DNA from 4 places in the Shewanella sp. M-Br genome. Region 2 is predicted to be linked to each of the others. Evidence: predicted binding sites of a transcription regulator. Region 2 holds the regulator's gene; each other region holds the start of a gene.
What was found. Region 2 encodes sigma-54, which starts transcription at its own class of promoters, with help from an activator protein. Its sites were predicted from a motif close to GTTGGCACGNNNNTNGNNT; they were not measured.
Positions count from the first base shown of each region.

Region 1 (4,197 bases), on a different contig from region 2:
ATTGATTTTAAATAACCATAAAAGTGCGCGTTCAATTTAAAACCACATAAGACTGCTTTTGAGAACAATGTTTCCTATTTTACTGACGTTTACTGAATAATTCGACATAGGGAGCATCCCAATACGGCGGCGTTCCTATGTGATCTTTGATGAATTCGATAAAAGAACTGACCTTAGGTGCTAAGTGCTTACGACGGGGATAAACCGCCTGCAATGGCAGATGGTGGGTCAATTGCCAATCCTTCAGTAAAGGCACTAATGTCCCTTTGGCAATTTCATCCTCCATCAGATAACTCGCAAGATACACAACTCCAAGACCACTGATTGCAGCGGATTTTAATGCAGGCGCATTATCCACCCTGAAATTACCCGATACGCCAATTTCACAGTAGTCATCACCCTTCTTAAATTGCCACATGCTGTGCTCGTGCCACTCGCCTTGATAGACCAAACAGTTGTGGTCAACTAGCTGCTCAGGTCGAGTTGGCTCGCCATGTTGAGCAATATAGCCAGGCGAAGCAACTAACAGGAATTGGCACTTCATCAGAGGTCTAGCAACCATGCCAAGCGGTAATTGCTCAGACATAGTTAACAGTAAGTCTAAGCCTTCGCTCACGACATCCACTTTATGGTCCAGTAAGCTCACTTGTAGCTCAAGCTCAGGATGTTTTGCCATAAAAGATGGCAACGCAGGAATGATATGCATCACTCCAAAGGATTGGGAAATCCCCACCTTAAGCACGCCGCGGGTCGCATCATTTAAGTTATGCACGCTGGCTATCGCTTGTTCAGCGTCACGCAGCAGTTCTTCACCTTGCAGATACAGCAAATGCCCTGCTTCAGTCAGACTTAAGCTGCGGGTGGTACGTTGAATTAATTGAACACCAAGTCTATGTTCAAGATCGGCGACTTGTGTACTGACCTTAGACTTAGAGATCCCAAGCCTTCTTGCGGCGGCACTAAAACTCCCTGCTCTGGCCACATGAGTAAAAATCGCAATAGGTTCTAACAGTTCTAACATGGAAGTCGCCTTAAGCTGTTTACGACAATGATATTAACTTTCGGTGAGCAGCTATGGTTAGCGTAATCATCGCTTAAAAATAACCATAGCATTGATATCTCGCATCAAAATGATATAACGCAGAGATTTAGACCGAAAAAGTCCACTAAAGTAGGGGGTTATATCTGACTGATATGCCAGCTTTTAATTATATTTTAAGAGTATACCAAATATTCGTCTCTAGACTGTAACATTCCGAACTAAATCGCTGCAAGCCTAGCCTATAAGCCACATCAACTTAGCCATAAGGGTTGTCACCACGATTAAACCGTAGCCAATAAAAAAGCCCCTAGTCGATAAATTGACTAGGGGCGTAGCATTCAAGTTTGACTCATGCACAAGGAGATAGAAGTTATTGCAGTTAAAACTAAGGGCGATTCGCAAGAACTATTTACAAGTACTATTCACGCAGTTCCTTGGTTGAGTTTTGTGTCAACACATAAGGTGCTAGTTCTGGCACTTCTTGGCGCAATTGATTTTCAAGCACTAACAAATTTTCAAATCGGTCGCACAAACGGTCAGCCTTAGCTTCTAATCCCTTAGATTGGCTCTCAATTTGTTGCTCAATATCTTGGCCTAACTTGTCCATTTTTTGGGAGAAGGTATCCATCTTAGCTTCAAAATTTTCACCGCCACCAGACATGATTTGGCCACCTAAGTTCATCATAATTGCGCCAATTGAATTCTGGACAATTTGTTCCATTTCCTGCTCGAATTCATCGTTAAATGTACTTTGCATCGAGTCTTCAGTCGCCCCTAAATAGAAGCTATCACCATTCTTGTAAGCCACTGAATCAACCCGTTTTTGAACGCCAGCCATCATTTCATTAAATTTTGCACCAGCGGCATCACCCATTAAAGGTGTTAAGGCCATACCAACCGCTTTGGAAGCAAGAGATACTGCCTCATTCACCAGTTCAATCACTTCTGGCACTTGAGTCGAAACTTCATCGGCATATTGAGTAACCAATTTTTTCTGCTTGTCGGTTAAGTTAACTTGCTTACCTTCCACAAATAACTTGTCAACTTCGATACGATACTTTTCTGTGCCCTTCTCGCTCATGACTAATTTTTTAGGCTCGACCATAACGTCATAATTTAAGGAGACCTCACAGCGCTCATCTATTTTTGGTTCTATTTGTGCTTGCGCCAGCTGTACGCTAGATGCCCCTAAAATCACGCCAGATAATGCAAATCCAGTTAATAACTTATTTAATTTCATTTTTGTTCGTCCTTTAATCTGAATAATTCGATAAACCTAAACTACTGAATAGCTTATACCATGTGAATAGCTTATAGCAGGAGACGTGCCAACTTTATAACAATTTGATTATGTTGAATTTTGAAAGTTAGCACTAAAAGGTCATTAGCGAAATTCGCTAACATTTAGTCTGATAGTGCTAATAAAAAACGAGAGATAAGACTAGAAAATAGAACGACCGAGACGCTGACTTAGATGCTCAAGCATCGCTGTGCCCGCAAGTGAGTTGCCATTATTATCGAGTTCTGGCGACCATACACAAATCGACAGTTCTCCAGGGATCACGGCAATAATACCGCCGCCGACGCCACTTTTACCTGGCATACCAACACGATAAGCAAACTCACCCGCACCATCGTATAAGCCCGAGGTTGCCAACAGAGCGTTAAGTTGCCGAGTTTGCACTTGAGAAATAAGCTCAGTCCCTGTGATACTTTTGCCGCGATTAGCTAAATACAACATGGCCTTAGACAAGTCAGCACAATTCATCTTCAAGGCGCAATAATGAAAATAGGTGCGCAGCACAGTATCAACATCACCTTGAAAATTACCAAAGGACTTCATCAAATAAGCGATAGCCGCATTGCGCGCACTATGCTGATATTCTGAATCTGCTACTTGTTTATCGAAACACACTTTATCGTTTTGGCTAAGTTGCCTGACTAACTCAAGCATTCTGTGTTTAGGTGCACCTAAACGACTCTGCAATAAGTCAGCAATCACTAACGCGCCAGCATTGATAAATGGGTTGCGTGGCTTGCCACGTTCTAACTCGACTTGTACTAAAGAGTTGAATGAATGGCCCGAAGGTTCTTTGCCAACACGGCTCCAGATTTCGGCTTCTTCATATAAAGTTAACGCTAAGGTTAAGCTGAAAACTTTGGAGATACTTTGAATCGAAAACGGCTCAAGGTAATCGCCCGCACCTAAAGTTTCACCGTCAACAGTCGTGACGGCAATACCTAATTTGCCAGCATCAACGCTGGCCAGTGCGGGGATATAATTTGCAACCTTTCCTTGGCCGAGCAAGGGTCGAACTTTCTCGACCACTTCCTCAAGTAATGCCAACTCGGGCATTAACCCCACCAAATGTCGTACAGTTCGCTAACTTCAACCTGAGATACTTTTTGGGTCGCCCAGAATGCCTTAACTGCAGCAATATCTTCTTCGGTACATTTACCAATCGTTTGGGTGGCGATAATGCCTTCCCATTCGATGTGGCCGCCGCCATGGAAACCTAATTTACGGGTTTCGATCACTTCATCGATGAATTTATCTACAGTTGCATCGATATCGGCTTCAGATACTGATGCATCAAAAGTCCAAGCCATATCGAAACCTAACTCTTGGAATTCATCAACGCGCATTTTCTTACGTAAACGACGGCTACGATTAGTTGCCATAGTGATTTTCCCTTTTGTGTTTAAAATTAGCTAAAATTGAGTTCGTGATTAAGCGATACGCTCAAACATCAGATCCCATACACCGTGACCCAGTCTATGGCCGCGGGCTTCAAACTTTGTCAATGGACGATGATCAGGACGCGGCACCACACTGCCGTCGGCCGACTGGTTTTGATAACCCGGTGCGGCTTGCATCACCTCTAACATATGCTCGCTGTACTCTTCCCAGTCAGTTGCCATATGGAAAACACCGCCAATTTTTAGCTTGCGACGAATAAGTTCGGCAAATTCAGCTTGTACGATGCGGCGTTTATGGTGACGTTTTTTATGCCAAGGATCTGGGAAGAACAATTGCACTCGGGCTAATGAACCGTCAGCAATCGCATGTTCTAATACTTCCATGGCATCGTGATGATACACACGTAAATTAGTCACACCAGCAATGGCTGCATCACTGAGGCAAGAGCCTACAC
Region 1 is NZ_BJBV01000015.1:67,415-71,611, reverse strand. Features, by position in the region: gene AAA952_RS13865 (LysR family transcriptional regulator) at 80-1,021, opposite strand; gene AAA952_RS13860 (YggN family protein) at 1,461-2,282, opposite strand; gene glsB (glutaminase B) at 2,484-3,398, opposite strand; gene AAA952_RS13850 (YggL family protein) at 3,398-3,724, opposite strand; gene trmB (tRNA (guanosine(46)-N7)-methyltransferase TrmB) at 3,773-4,197, opposite strand, start outside.
Region 1: a site for sigma-54 is predicted at 2,357-2,375, ahead of AAA952_RS13860 (YggN family protein). Genes of this name have one in related genera too.

Region 2 (4,197 bases):
TGTGAGCCAAACTGCGGATATCAAAAACAACCAGATCATCTTCTTTGGTCCGGTTGAAGTTACCCAAGGCTCAATAAAAATCCAAGCAAATGAACTGCGTGCATTTTCCGCTGAAGGTGAAAATAGCAAAACTTTAGTCGCCACAGGCAACCCTGCTACGTATAGCCAGATATTAGACGATGGCCGTCCTGCATCGGCCAGCGCGAAAGAAATTCGTTACGATATGGCAAGCCGCACCTTAACACTGAAAGGTATGGCGTCATTAGATCAAGCGGGTAGCCAAGTTACAGGCAATTTAATCCGCTATAACATGATTCAACAGAAATTGATGGCCGAGAGTACTGGCAGTGGTGACGATCGCGTGATCACTATTATTCAGCCAGAAAACTATCAAGATGATGCTAAATCAGATGCTCCAGCGGATAAACCTGTGAAAAAGCAGGACTCTAAATGACCCAAATCACCTTAAGAGCACAAAATCTGGCGAAAAGTTACAAGAGTCGCCAAGTGGTTAAAGACGTCAGTCTGACGGTAAAAACCGGTCAAGTCGTTGGCCTACTCGGTCCAAACGGTGCAGGTAAAACCACGACCTTTTACATGGTTGTCGGGCTAGTGAAGAGCGATAAGGGACATATCTTTATCGACGATGATGATTTAACCGCAGATCCTATGCATCTGCGTGCCCGCAAAGGCATAGGTTACTTACCGCAGGAAGCCAGTATCTTTCGTAAGCTAACTGTTCATGACAACATCATGGCCGTACTGCAAACTCGTAAAGAACTTAAAAACGAAGAACGAGAAGAAGAACTAGAACATCTGCTCGAAGAGTTTCATATCACCCACATCCGTGACAGCCAAGGCATGTCATTGTCGGGTGGCGAACGTCGTCGCGTCGAAATTGCGCGGGCTTTAGCCGCTAATCCTAAGTTCATTTTGCTCGATGAACCGTTTGCCGGCGTCGATCCTATTTCAGTTATCGACATCAAGAAGATTATCGAACAACTCAAAAGTCGCGGCCTTGGCGTACTGATCACAGACCATAATGTCCGCGAGACATTAGATGTATGTGAACATGCTTATATTGTGAGTCACGGAAACCTGATTGCCGAAGGAACTCCAGCAGAGATCTTAGACAATCAGCAAGTTAGGGCTGTGTACTTAGGTGAACAATTCAGGCTATAGTTAATCGAGCGAAGCCAATGGAGGCAATTTATACCGCCATTGGGCTTCACTCAAGATAATAATAAGCGACCTCATCCAACAATAATAACGTAGGGATCAGCGGTAACATGAAAGCGTCACTCCAGCTCAAACTGGGTCAACAGTTAACCATGACGCCACAATTACAACAGGCCATACGTCTGTTGCAACTGTCGTCATTAGAACTGCAGCAAGAGATCCAGCAAGCATTAGATTCTAATCCCCTTCTCGAGCTGGAAGAGGATCAATTCGACGCCACTAAAACCCCTGTAAACCAAACGCTATCCGATACGGATTTCAGTGAATCTAGCACTCTGCCACCAGAAAAAGACAGCTCCACCATAGACACGGCAGAGTCGCTAACCAAAGAATCCATGCCCGATGAGCTCCCCATGGACACCACATGGGATGAAGTGTTTACCGCCTCCCCAAACTCAGGCCCCGGCGGCAGTCGTGAAGACGATATGCCCTTCCAAGGCGAGACCAGTGAAGGTTTGTACGAACACTTAGAATGGCAAAAAAACCTCACGCCGTTTTCTGAAACCGATTTAGCCATTGCCACCGCCATTATTGATGCAATCGACGATCAGGGCTATCTCACCCAAAGCACTGAAGAAATTCTCGAAGCCATGGGCAATCCTGAAGTTGAGCTTGACGAAGTCGAAGCCGTACTCAAGCGCATTCAGCATTTTGATCCCATAGGCGTTGCCGCCCGCGATTTAAGTGAATGCCTGCTGATCCAACTGTCGCATTTCGCCGCTGATACTCCCAACCTAGAAAACGCCCGTATGCTGATCAAAGATCATTTAGATCTGATCGCCGCCCGTGATTTTAGGTTGTTGATGCGTAAGACTAAATTAAAAGAAGATGAATTAAGGGATGGTATAGCACTCATCCAAACCCTCAATCCTCGCCCAGGTTTGTTGATCACGCCCAATAATGACGAATACGTTATCCCAGATGTGTCTGTGTCGAAGAAAAATGGCCGCTGGGTCGTTGAGCTTAATCCTGACTGCATGCCCAAAATCAATGTAAATCAACATTATGCTTCTATGGCACGCAGCACAAAAAACCAAGCCGATAGCCAATTTATTCGCGGCCATCTGCAAGAGGCTAAATGGTTTATTAAGAGTCTAGAAAGCCGTAACGACACTTTGCTTAAAGTTGCTAATTGCATAGTGCAATATCAGCAAGGTTTCTTTGAGTATGGTGAAGAAGCCATGAAGCCTATGGTGCTTAACGATATTGCTGAAGCGGTAGAAATGCATGAGTCCACCATCTCACGGGTCACAACTCAAAAATACATGCATACCCCTAAGGGACTTTTTGAACTAAAATACTTCTTCTCTAGCCACGTCGGGACTGACGATGGTGGTGAGTGCTCATCCACAGCAATCAGAGCCTTTATAAAGAAACTGGTGGCAGCGGAAAACCAGAAAAAACCATTAAGCGATAGTAAGATGGCACAACTTCTGGCAGAACAAGGGATCAACGTAGCCCGCAGAACCATTGCGAAGTACCGAGAGGCTATGCTTATTCCACCTTCTAATCAGCGTAAAAGTTTATAACCTACAGTGGATATCGGAGGACGTTTCTATGCAAATAAACCTAAGTGGACACCATGTCGAAATTACCGAATCGTTACGTGCATATGTAGAAGAAAAGTTTTCAAAACTTGAACGCCATTTCGAACAGATCAATAATGTGCACGTTGTGCTCAATGTTGAGAAAATGCAACAGATTGCTGAAGCGAGAATAAACCTCATAGGTGGTGAAGTTTTTGCAACTTCAGAGCATGCTGACATGTATGCCGCTATAGACGCCCTGATTGACAAGCTTGACCGTCAGGTTATTAAACACAAAGAGAAGTTAACAAAACACTAATAATGGAACTTTGTACCATACTGCGGCCGGAGTGCACTACCTGCGCCACTCCGGGCAGCAAGAAAAAGGTACTGGAACTCATCAGCGACTTAGTCGCTGCCCAGTACCCGACCCTCTCATCTCAAGAGATATTCGAAAGCCTAGTGGCGCGCGAAAAGATGGGGAGCACAGGTATAGGTAACGGCATCGCCATTCCACATGGTCGACTAGCCGATATAGATCAGCCCATTGCCATACTAATTAAGTGTGAAGAGCCGATAGCATTTGATGCTATCGATAAGCAACCTGTTGATATTTTATTTGCACTACTGGTGCCTGCAGACCAATGTCAGCAGCACTTAAGTACCTTGTCTTGCATGGCCGAAAAGCTGAGCGACAAGCAAATATTAAAGCAATTACGCAAGACGCATGATGAAACGGAACTCTATCAGGTAATCACTGGATGAAACTGGTCATAGTGTCGGGCCGCTCAGGCTCAGGCAAATCTGTCGCCCTTAGGGTACTCGAAGATCTCGGCTATTATTGTGTCGATAACCTTCCCTTGCCATTGATTGGCAGTTTGCTTGAGCAACTCAAAGGCAGTAACGATCTCGTCGCCATCAGTGTCGACGTGCGTAACATGCCTGAGCAGGATAAGGTCTTAGTGAAACAACTCGCTAGCCTACCTCCAGATACTGAGTTAACGAGCTTCTTCCTTAACTCCAGCGATAAAATTCTGCTCAAGCGTTACAGCGAAACCCGCCGTTTGCATCCTTTGTCGAAGAGCCGAGTCTCTTTGCAAGAAGCGATAAAGCTGGAGGGGAAACTGCTCGAGCCTATGTCAAAACTGGTCGATCACTACATAGATACGTCGAATTTGAATATCTATGATTTAAGCGACCAAGTCAGACAAATTCTCCTTGGTAGTGTCGATAAAGAACTCGTGATCAACTTCGAGTCCTTTGGCTTTAAGCACGGAATGCCCACCGAAGCCGACTTTATGTTCGATGTACGCTTTCTGCCCAATCCCCACTGGGAGTTGGCGCTGCGGCCATTGACTGGCTTAGATGAACCCGTGGCTGAGTTCTTAAATCGCCAACCACTGGTCAATAAGTTCATCTGGCAAATAGAAAA
Region 2 is NZ_BJBV01000010.1:54,450-58,646, reverse strand. Features, by position in the region: gene lptA (lipopolysaccharide transport periplasmic protein LptA) at 1-454, shown strand, start outside; gene lptB (LPS export ABC transporter ATP-binding protein) at 451-1,182, shown strand; gene AAA952_RS10175 (RNA polymerase factor sigma-54) at 1,290-2,768, shown strand; gene hpf (ribosome hibernation promoting factor) at 2,797-3,084, shown strand; gene ptsN (PTS IIA-like nitrogen regulatory protein PtsN) at 3,087-3,530, shown strand; gene rapZ (RNase adapter RapZ) at 3,527-4,197, shown strand, end outside.

Region 3 (4,197 bases), on a different contig from region 2:
CCCGCTTCGACTTGTTGCTCGTACTTGCTGAGCTTGTTGTAGAGGGTTTTAACGCTGATCCCCAGTTGTTCGGCGGTATCCGTTTTATTACCTTGAGTGGTTTCTAGTGCTTGATAAATAGCGATTCTCTCTAAATCATCTAAGCGCATGCCTTGGGGGATAACAACTTGTTCACCACCACATAAACCCACTTCATTCGTCTGAGGTAGCTGTAAATGGCTGGGTAAAATCTCTTGATCTGCCAAAATATAGGCTCGCTCAATGGCATGTTTTAATTCACGCACATTCCCTGGCCAAGGATATGCCGCAATCATCTGCGCACTGTCTTCAGCGAGGCTTTTATTCTGCTTTTCGGCCACATTACGATAGGCAAGAAAATGCTGCGCTAGCCCGAGAATATCATCGCCACGTTCCCTTAATGGCGGAACGCGGATAGGGAACTGGGCCAAACGGAAATACAAATCTTCGCGAAATTGCCCTGCCTCAATCGCCACTATGGGATCACGATTAGTTGCCGCCACAATCCGCACATTGGCATGCTGCACTTTGGCACCGCCAACGGGACGATATTCGCTATTTTCAAGCACTCTGAGTAACTTCACTTGATGCTCAATCGGCATTTCGGTGACTTCATCAAGAAATAAGGTTCCACCTTCTGCCTGCTCAAATACGCCTTTGTGATCGCGATTCGCACCAGTGAAAGCGCCTTTGACATGACCAAACAGCTCACTATCGACCAACTCAGGGCTTAATGCACCGCAGTTAATTGCAATAAAAGGCTCGTTCAATCTCGGGCTGGCAAGATGTATGGTATTGGCAACGAGCTCTTTCCCTGCGCCACTCTCACCAATAATCAGCACATTACTGTCGGTCGCAGAAACGCGACGTATCGTACGATACAGCTTGTGCATAGCTGCAGAGGAACCGACAAGCAAACCATATTGGTCTAGCTCGCTGGAAAAAGGCCGAGGCCGGATTGGTGATGAGACTAAATACAGGGCAAAATCGGCGAAGATGTCACTGATCAACGTCATATCGTAGGGTTTACGAAAATGATAACAGGCAAAATTCGACATTAACTGATCAAGATTGGGGTTCGGCTGACCGTCGGAGAGAAATATAAACTCGATATTAGACAAGGCCGTATTGTCCAGCAGCCCAAGATAATCCTCACGGCTAAGGCTAGACAGCTCAATGATGGCAACATCAATGTGGTTCGCCTCAAGCTGCTCTATCCAAGGTAAATCATCGACACTGCGTAGCTTATTAAAGTCGGCTGCGCCGGCGAGTTCAATGATAGCTTGCTCGGCGTTTACATCCTGCAGGTGATAAAAAAGTGTCAATCGAGCCATGCTATCCCACTCCCTGTGTATGAAGTGCTACTGTATGTCAGTCGTGAAATTTTAACAACAGCAACGGTAATAGTTGCCGATGTTCTAAGATGATATCTCGATGAACGGAGAATATCAGTCTAAAAATCAGCCTGTTAAAATATCATTAAAAACGAGAACAGAATATGCATGGTAGCTGAACGAAACAAAATCAGTTTACCCAAGCAGTTAAACAATCTATGTCGAACACTGGCATTAGGAGGTCCATAATGAAGTCTAATGTTGTGCAACATCAGACTGATATCCGCGCCGATATCATGTTGATCGATGAAATCATCAAGCTGAATCAAGAAGGACTCACATTTTACAACCAAGCGAGGAGGTATGTCGAAGACTATAATCTTAAACGTGTTTTTTCCGCCAAAGCTAACATCCACCAACGAATGTTAACTCGGTTTGAACAGCTGAGACGTTTGGCTGACGAGCCAATTAATGGCCTAAGTCACACCGTGCCCGTCACTTATACTCAAGCAACAGAATTGCTGCAACAGTGCCAAATCTCGCAGGCTATGACCGCCCTTGTCGACATAGAGCAGCAAGTGCTAATCCAAATAAAACAAGCAGTAAGGCAAGCGCATCAGCCACAACTTGCAAACCAACTTGCAGAGGGTGCCGCTTGGCTGCAAATGAGTTACGACGGTACGGGATCGCTCAATCACCATTAATTCCCTGTCGCTAAGTGAGCCATATTTAACCGACTCCCCTCCACTTTTACTACAGACATAATACCGCACTGATGAGTGCGGTTTTTTATGCTCGAATGATGGCTCAGCATGCCAGAAAAAATTACATTTTGTCGGTAAAAAAGACCGACCTAAAGGAAAGTGCCAAGGTATAAAAACGCCAAATAAAACAATTAAAACATTAAAAATCATCACCTTAAAAACATTGGCACGATTGGCGCATTATCTAGCTTCGAGAAAACAACGGAGGATATGATTATGAAAACTACAACAGCATCAGTACTAGTGGCTTTACTTGTCGGTTCAATCAGTTTAAATGTCGCAGCGGCTCAAGATTGGAAGGACGGGGCTAAGGATGCGTGGATCGATGGTAAAGCTGAAACCACTTTACTGCTCAACACTAACCTCAATTCCTTTGACATTATAACGGATGTTAAAGACGGAAACGTGACGTTAACGGGTAAAGTGGAAAGCAGTGTCGATAAAGCTCTTGCCACTGAACTGATCAAAAGTTTAGACGGCGTAAAAGATGTCGATAACCAACTCACTGTAATGAATGAGAAAGAAGGCACCAGTGAAGTTGTTGCCACCTTAACTGACTCTAAAGTTGCCACTGTCATCAAAACGCGTTTACTGTTTTCAACTGACGTATCCGGCACCCAAATTAATGTGGATGTTGCCAATGGCATAGTCACATTGAAAGGTGAAGTTGCCAGCGATGCCGAACGTCAACTAGCACTGAAAATTGCCGAAAATACCGACGATGTGAAAAAGGTCGTTGATAAAATTAAAGTGGTTAAAAAAGTGTCTTAACTCTCGCGACAACGGCATTTTTTAAATTAAACGTATTTTAAGTAACAGCACACCGATCTAGACTCAAGGTTCGATAGTGCTTTATGAAAAAAGAATCAAAAAAACCAGCCTCAGCTGGTTTTTTTATGCCCATTTTCAGACTCAATCGAAAAGACTTACTCGCTTAAATTAAGAAGGGTGAATTCAGATGACTCGAATGATCATAAAGGAGAAGAGTTACAGAAAACTGAGCTAAAACACAGGCGTTACTCAAGCTTCAAAGCCAAACTAAGCTTCAAAGCCAAACTGGAATGCATAAAAATGTTGGCCATTCTCAATATTGATGGTCATAGTGCCAGTTAACCCCTGCAACTCCCCCGCCCCAGAATGGGGTATCACTTCTAAGATCAGACGATTTTGTCCATCGGTCATAATGCCAAAATGTTGTAATACAAAACTGCCCTGCTTACCGCACAAATTACCAACCACTTGTTCAATGGCCACATAGCCAGCTGAGCCCTTGACTGACGTCATAGCACTGAGCATTTCCCCCTTGCTGCGCCCCTCAAGCTCACCATAAAAGGTTTTATCTAAGCCCATACGTCCTAACGTCACACCACCAATACCAGTAGCATAGGGGCTATCAGGAGTGAGCTTAACATCAAATTTCCCAGTGATTTTGCTAACTTGCATGACACTCTCCTTGTCGAAATCTTATGCTGACCTATTACCTGCTAACGCTTGCTACTGAAGCAAACATCACCCACAGACCGAAAAACAACTTAGCATAAGCCTACGTAGATCCATAATGGCATTTACACGTTACTTATGTATGCTGGTCTCACTCACTATCATCTCTATGGTTTTGACTATTTCAGGGGTTTCAGACATGGGTTGGTCAGACGCTCTATCACGATAAGTCACAGCAATTTTAAATGGGGCTTCAAAAGGATAAACAGGTTCAATACTATCCACCTCGATTCGATCGCCAAGCATGACACTGCCTAAGTGTTTCAAGCTATTGTGTTTAAAATCCAGATTAAACAATCCAAGATACCAAAATACGCCCGAACCTTGAGTCGTCACAATAAAGGGCGCCACAAAGGGCATAGTTTGCATTTTAGGATCATCTTGAATCGGTGCGTCACTTTGGGTGTCCGGCTCTAGAGCGGGATCGAAATTTAACGGTGTAATGCGCAAGTAATCGAGTAATGCTCGACCTTTTACCTCACCATCTTGGTAATCGCCCATAGCAAACTCTGTTTGCTTGATCTTAATAAAATGTGTCAGTGCAACGGACTTGCCGCCCTCAGGCAGCGTTATTTCAACAG
Region 3 is NZ_BJBV01000001.1:251,619-255,815, forward strand. Features, by position in the region: gene AAA952_RS01050 (sigma-54 interaction domain-containing protein) at 1-1,352, opposite strand, end outside; gene AAA952_RS01055 (hypothetical protein) at 1,601-2,056, shown strand; gene AAA952_RS01060 (BON domain-containing protein) at 2,333-2,887, shown strand; gene AAA952_RS01065 (DUF3224 domain-containing protein) at 3,155-3,559, opposite strand; gene AAA952_RS01070 (hypothetical protein) at 3,689-4,197, opposite strand, start outside.
Region 3: a site for sigma-54 is predicted at 2,279-2,297, ahead of AAA952_RS01060 (BON domain-containing protein). Genes of this name have one in related genera too.

Region 4 (4,197 bases), on a different contig from region 2:
CAGGCGATAGACTGTAAATTGCAGGATTTTAGTAACACTACTCAAAAATCACTTCCCAAAGGTAGTGAATTTAATTTCATGCGGGTACTGGTTCTGCTGGTTATATTTATTTTGTTGAATATTTTATATTTTTTGTTCGTTCTATAAATGCTCAGTCATCCAGCCTAAAAAGTTAGGCTGGATGTCCTCCACAACGATCACTCATCTTGCTCAGTGGTTTCCTGATAAGGAACAAACACTTTAAGAGATGCTGGCTGGACTTCAATAGTGAGATCCGCAGGCTCAAATACTTCACCATCAATCACATATTTACACTTAGGCTGGCTGCTGATGGTGACCTTTTTAGCATGGGCATGATGGACTTTACTTGCACTCGCTTGTTGATCTCGCACACTCTTATTGCCTTCTTTTACCCATCCCGCAATCGCTAATTCAGCGAGGCTAAGCAACTGCTCTTTGGGTTCATCGCCAGCATCCAACCAAGTAATGTCGAGCAACCCGTCGGTCATGTTTGGTTCGCCATCGCCCTGCGCCAACACGCTGGTAAACGGTGCGGCATTGGCAACGATTAGGCTATGGGTCGTTAATGTTGTGGGTTTTGCATCATCTAAGCTGAGCTGGATGGTTAAAGTGATATCGGCATTCACTGCGCGCCATAAGCCATCGAGGTAGGCAAACTGGCCGAGAGCATTTTTACGCTCACGGTTCGCGGATTCAATCATTTGTTGCTCAAACCCTATGCCCACAAGCAACAACACTAACTCCTCATTACAACGCGCGGTATCAATGGCTTGGCAATGCCCTTGAATAATATTATCCAACGCCTGAGAGATAGGAATAAGCTTACTGCCTAAACCAAAGAGGGCATGACTGAGAGCATTAGTTGTGCCAAGAGGAATGATGCCTAAGACGATATCCGTATCAACGATTTGAGAGGCCACTTCAGTCACAGTACCATCGCCACCACAGGCGATAATAATATCAGCGCCTGCATTACGGGCTTGCTCGGCGAAGACATTTGCGGTTTCGTCTGCTGTTGTGAGTTTTAAAGTCAGGTCAAAATAGGCTTTGAGTTCATCTTGGATTTGCTCGCTGTATTCTTGCCATTTCCCGCCACCAGAAACTGGGTTGGCGATAATCCACGCCACTTTGTGGATGTTAATTTTCCCTTGACTGAGCATGCGATCTAGCGCGCGTAATTGCCATTTGTTTAAGCCGGCGGTTTTGCGAATTTGCTTTATCTGCTGCAGTACTTCGGCGAAGTGCTGTTGTTTATCTTTACAAACCAAATAAGCGGCGAGTACCAGCACTGAGCGGCCACGACCCATAGCACAGTGGATGAGTACCTGTTTATTGGCGCGCACTTGGCGGTGCAGCCAGTTAACGGCTTGATTGAGTTGGGCGCTGGTCGGTACGCTATGGTCGAGGATGGGAATATTTAAATACTCGATATGATCCTCAAATTGCGACCAATCTAAGCCATCAAATTCAGCGGTGACATCCAGAATGGCAGTGATCTTATTGGCTTTAATCGTTTCCAGATCTGCGGAAAAGAGTCTACAGCCGAGATACAGATGTTCATCAATCCTCTGCATGGGTGGTACTGAATCGTATTTTCTGGCCCAGTGGTTATAGAGTCGACTGCCTAATAAAAAGGGAATAAAACCCCAACGAATATACCAAGGAATAGTGCCATCTTGGCGTTTTCTAAAAATACTGGCGAGATTAAACCAATAGGCTGAACCGACTAAAAACAGTGACAGACTTGTCCATGCACAAATGAAAGTGAGCAGGGGAGAAGTATCTGTTACTGCAAAATAGGCTAACAATACTGCACCTGCAGTGTACAAATATTTGATGTGGATCTTCGTTAGCATGCAAGTCCTCCAATGCCATTGTTCTTGGTTAAAATCGTTGCACTTGAATGGATAGGTGTCGAGATGAGAGATGCAGAAATGAGCGAGTCTAAACCAAAAGGGTGGCAGTAGACGAGTCTATTGCCACCCTAAAGTGAGGTTTGTTTAGCACTTAGTATCTTTAGCTTTAACACCTTCTTTGACTTCTTCACAGGCATCTTCGATGGCGTTACCTGTATCAGTCATTACTTCATCGATTTTTTCGCCCGCGTCTTCGGCTTTGTTATCACTACAGGCCGTTAAACCTAGGGCGAGTAATAATGCGAATGCTGCACTTGTCATCAGGGTAAATGGTTTCATATCTATCTCCTTTTCTAAAAAAAATTATAGTCGCGGTGATTTACCCTTAAGGGCATTGATCAGCAGAGAAATCACTAATAACACAATAAATATGAAGAAAATGATTTTCGCTATTCCCGCCGCTGCGCCAGCAATCCCAGCAAATCCTAACAACCCGGCAATCACGGCAACAACTAGAAATACTAATGTCCAACCTAGCATAATAACCTCCTGCCCTTGTATTAATCCTTTTCATGACAGTTTGTGTCACTTGTAAGGTAACGGCTAATGGCTCTTACTTGATTGCGATCTTAATGCCAACTTTAAAAATTTTAAGTAGTTAATTGATTTTAAATATAATTTAAATCATTTTATTTAAAATGGTGTGAGTGAATTAAAAGAGGGGTAGGCAATTTTTACCTAAGCTTCGGTAAGAGTTTCAGCCTAATACGTTGAATCAAAGACTGTGAGCTGATGTTGTTCATAAGTAAAGACAAATAAAAGCCGACACTGTGAGTTTGTGTCGGCTTGAAGATATTATGATCTTATAATACAAGATGATAGGAGCTAAATACGTTTAAAAACGATTTAATGGTTTCCAGCGTTGCAGGCTAACTGGAATGGTCGCGCCTTGGGATAACAGCAGGTTAATGCGGGATTGATACGCCGCGCCTACCATTAAATGTTTGGCTAAATCCACCGCATTACGGGCCTTATAGTCATCTAAATAACTGCCTTTCGCCCAAGCATTAAATGCGCCGAGCGCTGGGCCTGCCCAAATTTGGTAATCCATTTCGCGGCCGACTTCACCTGTGTTCGACCAGCGGCTAGACAGACCCAAATACCAGCGGAAAATCAGCGCCATCTTACGTTTGGGGTTATCCAGTGCACGCTCGATTTGTTTAGGATCGCGCTCGTTAAAGTGGGCGACAGTGCCCGCCCAAATATCATCGAGTGATGAGCGGAACACTTGCTCTTCGAGTTTTTTACGCTCGTCCGCAGGGATGGCATCAATCGAATCGTAACGGGTGTAGATCTCATAAAGCTTATTGGCGCGCATCGGGAACAAAGTGCCGCGCTTAACCACTTGTAATTTCACGCCCATTTCGAACATATCGGCGGCAGGCGCCATAGTCACATCGGCCATTTCTGTGGTGGCGAGTAACTTACGGGTGTGTTCGCTCGCGCCCGCCTCCACACACGCTTGGTTGATTGAACCTGTGACGATAAAGGCCGCACCCATGTTGAAGGTGGCTAATGCTGCATCGGGTGTGCCGACGCCGCCGCCTGCGCCAACACGGATGGGCGTTTTATATTGATACTTAGCTTGGATTTCATCTTTGAGCGCCAAAATCGTCGGCAATAGCGTGACCAATGGACGATTGTCGGTATGGCCGCCTGAGTCGGCTTCGGCTGTGATGTCGTCCGCCATAGGCACCTGCAATGCCATCGCCATTTGGTCTTGGCTGATAAGGCCGTCACTCACTAATTGCTGGAGGATTTTGGCTGGCGCTGGCTCCATAAACTTAGTCGCGACTTCGGTACGGCTGATTTTGGCGATGACTTTGTTGCCAATGACTATCTCGCCATGTTCGTCGCGGCTCAAACCCGCCGCGCGGTAATAGACGATTTGCGGTGTTAAACCTAAAAATGCCGAGGCTTCGACCGTGCGCACTTTATGTTTTAAGAACAGCTCAACACTGCCGCGCTCTAATGCGGGCTCGCTTGGGCTGTGAATTAAGTTAAAAGCATAAGGACCATTAGGCAGCGCCGCCTGAATGCGAGTAATGGCCGCTTCAACGCGGGATGGGATTAACCCCGCCGCGCCAAACGAACACAAAATGCCCGCTTGACCTAGCGCGATAACCAGTTCTTCCGAGGCAATACCGTTGGCCATAGCGCCGGCGTAGTAAGCGTATTTGACACCGTGGACGCGGCGAAAATTACTGTCGCCTAAACTTTGGGTGCCAAGGGCGGGCGCAAAGGCGCTGACGGGGTGTGA
Region 4 is NZ_BJBV01000001.1:245,493-249,689, reverse strand. Features, by position in the region: gene AAA952_RS01040 (hypothetical protein) at 1-147, shown strand, start outside; gene AAA952_RS01035 (diacylglycerol kinase family protein) at 198-1,877, opposite strand; gene AAA952_RS01030 (hypothetical protein) at 2,022-2,216, opposite strand; gene AAA952_RS01025 (DUF1328 family protein) at 2,241-2,417, opposite strand; gene pfaD (eicosapentaenoate synthase subunit PfaD) at 2,773-4,197, opposite strand, start outside.
Region 4: a site for sigma-54 is predicted at 2,499-2,517, ahead of AAA952_RS01025 (DUF1328 family protein). Genes of this name have one in related genera too.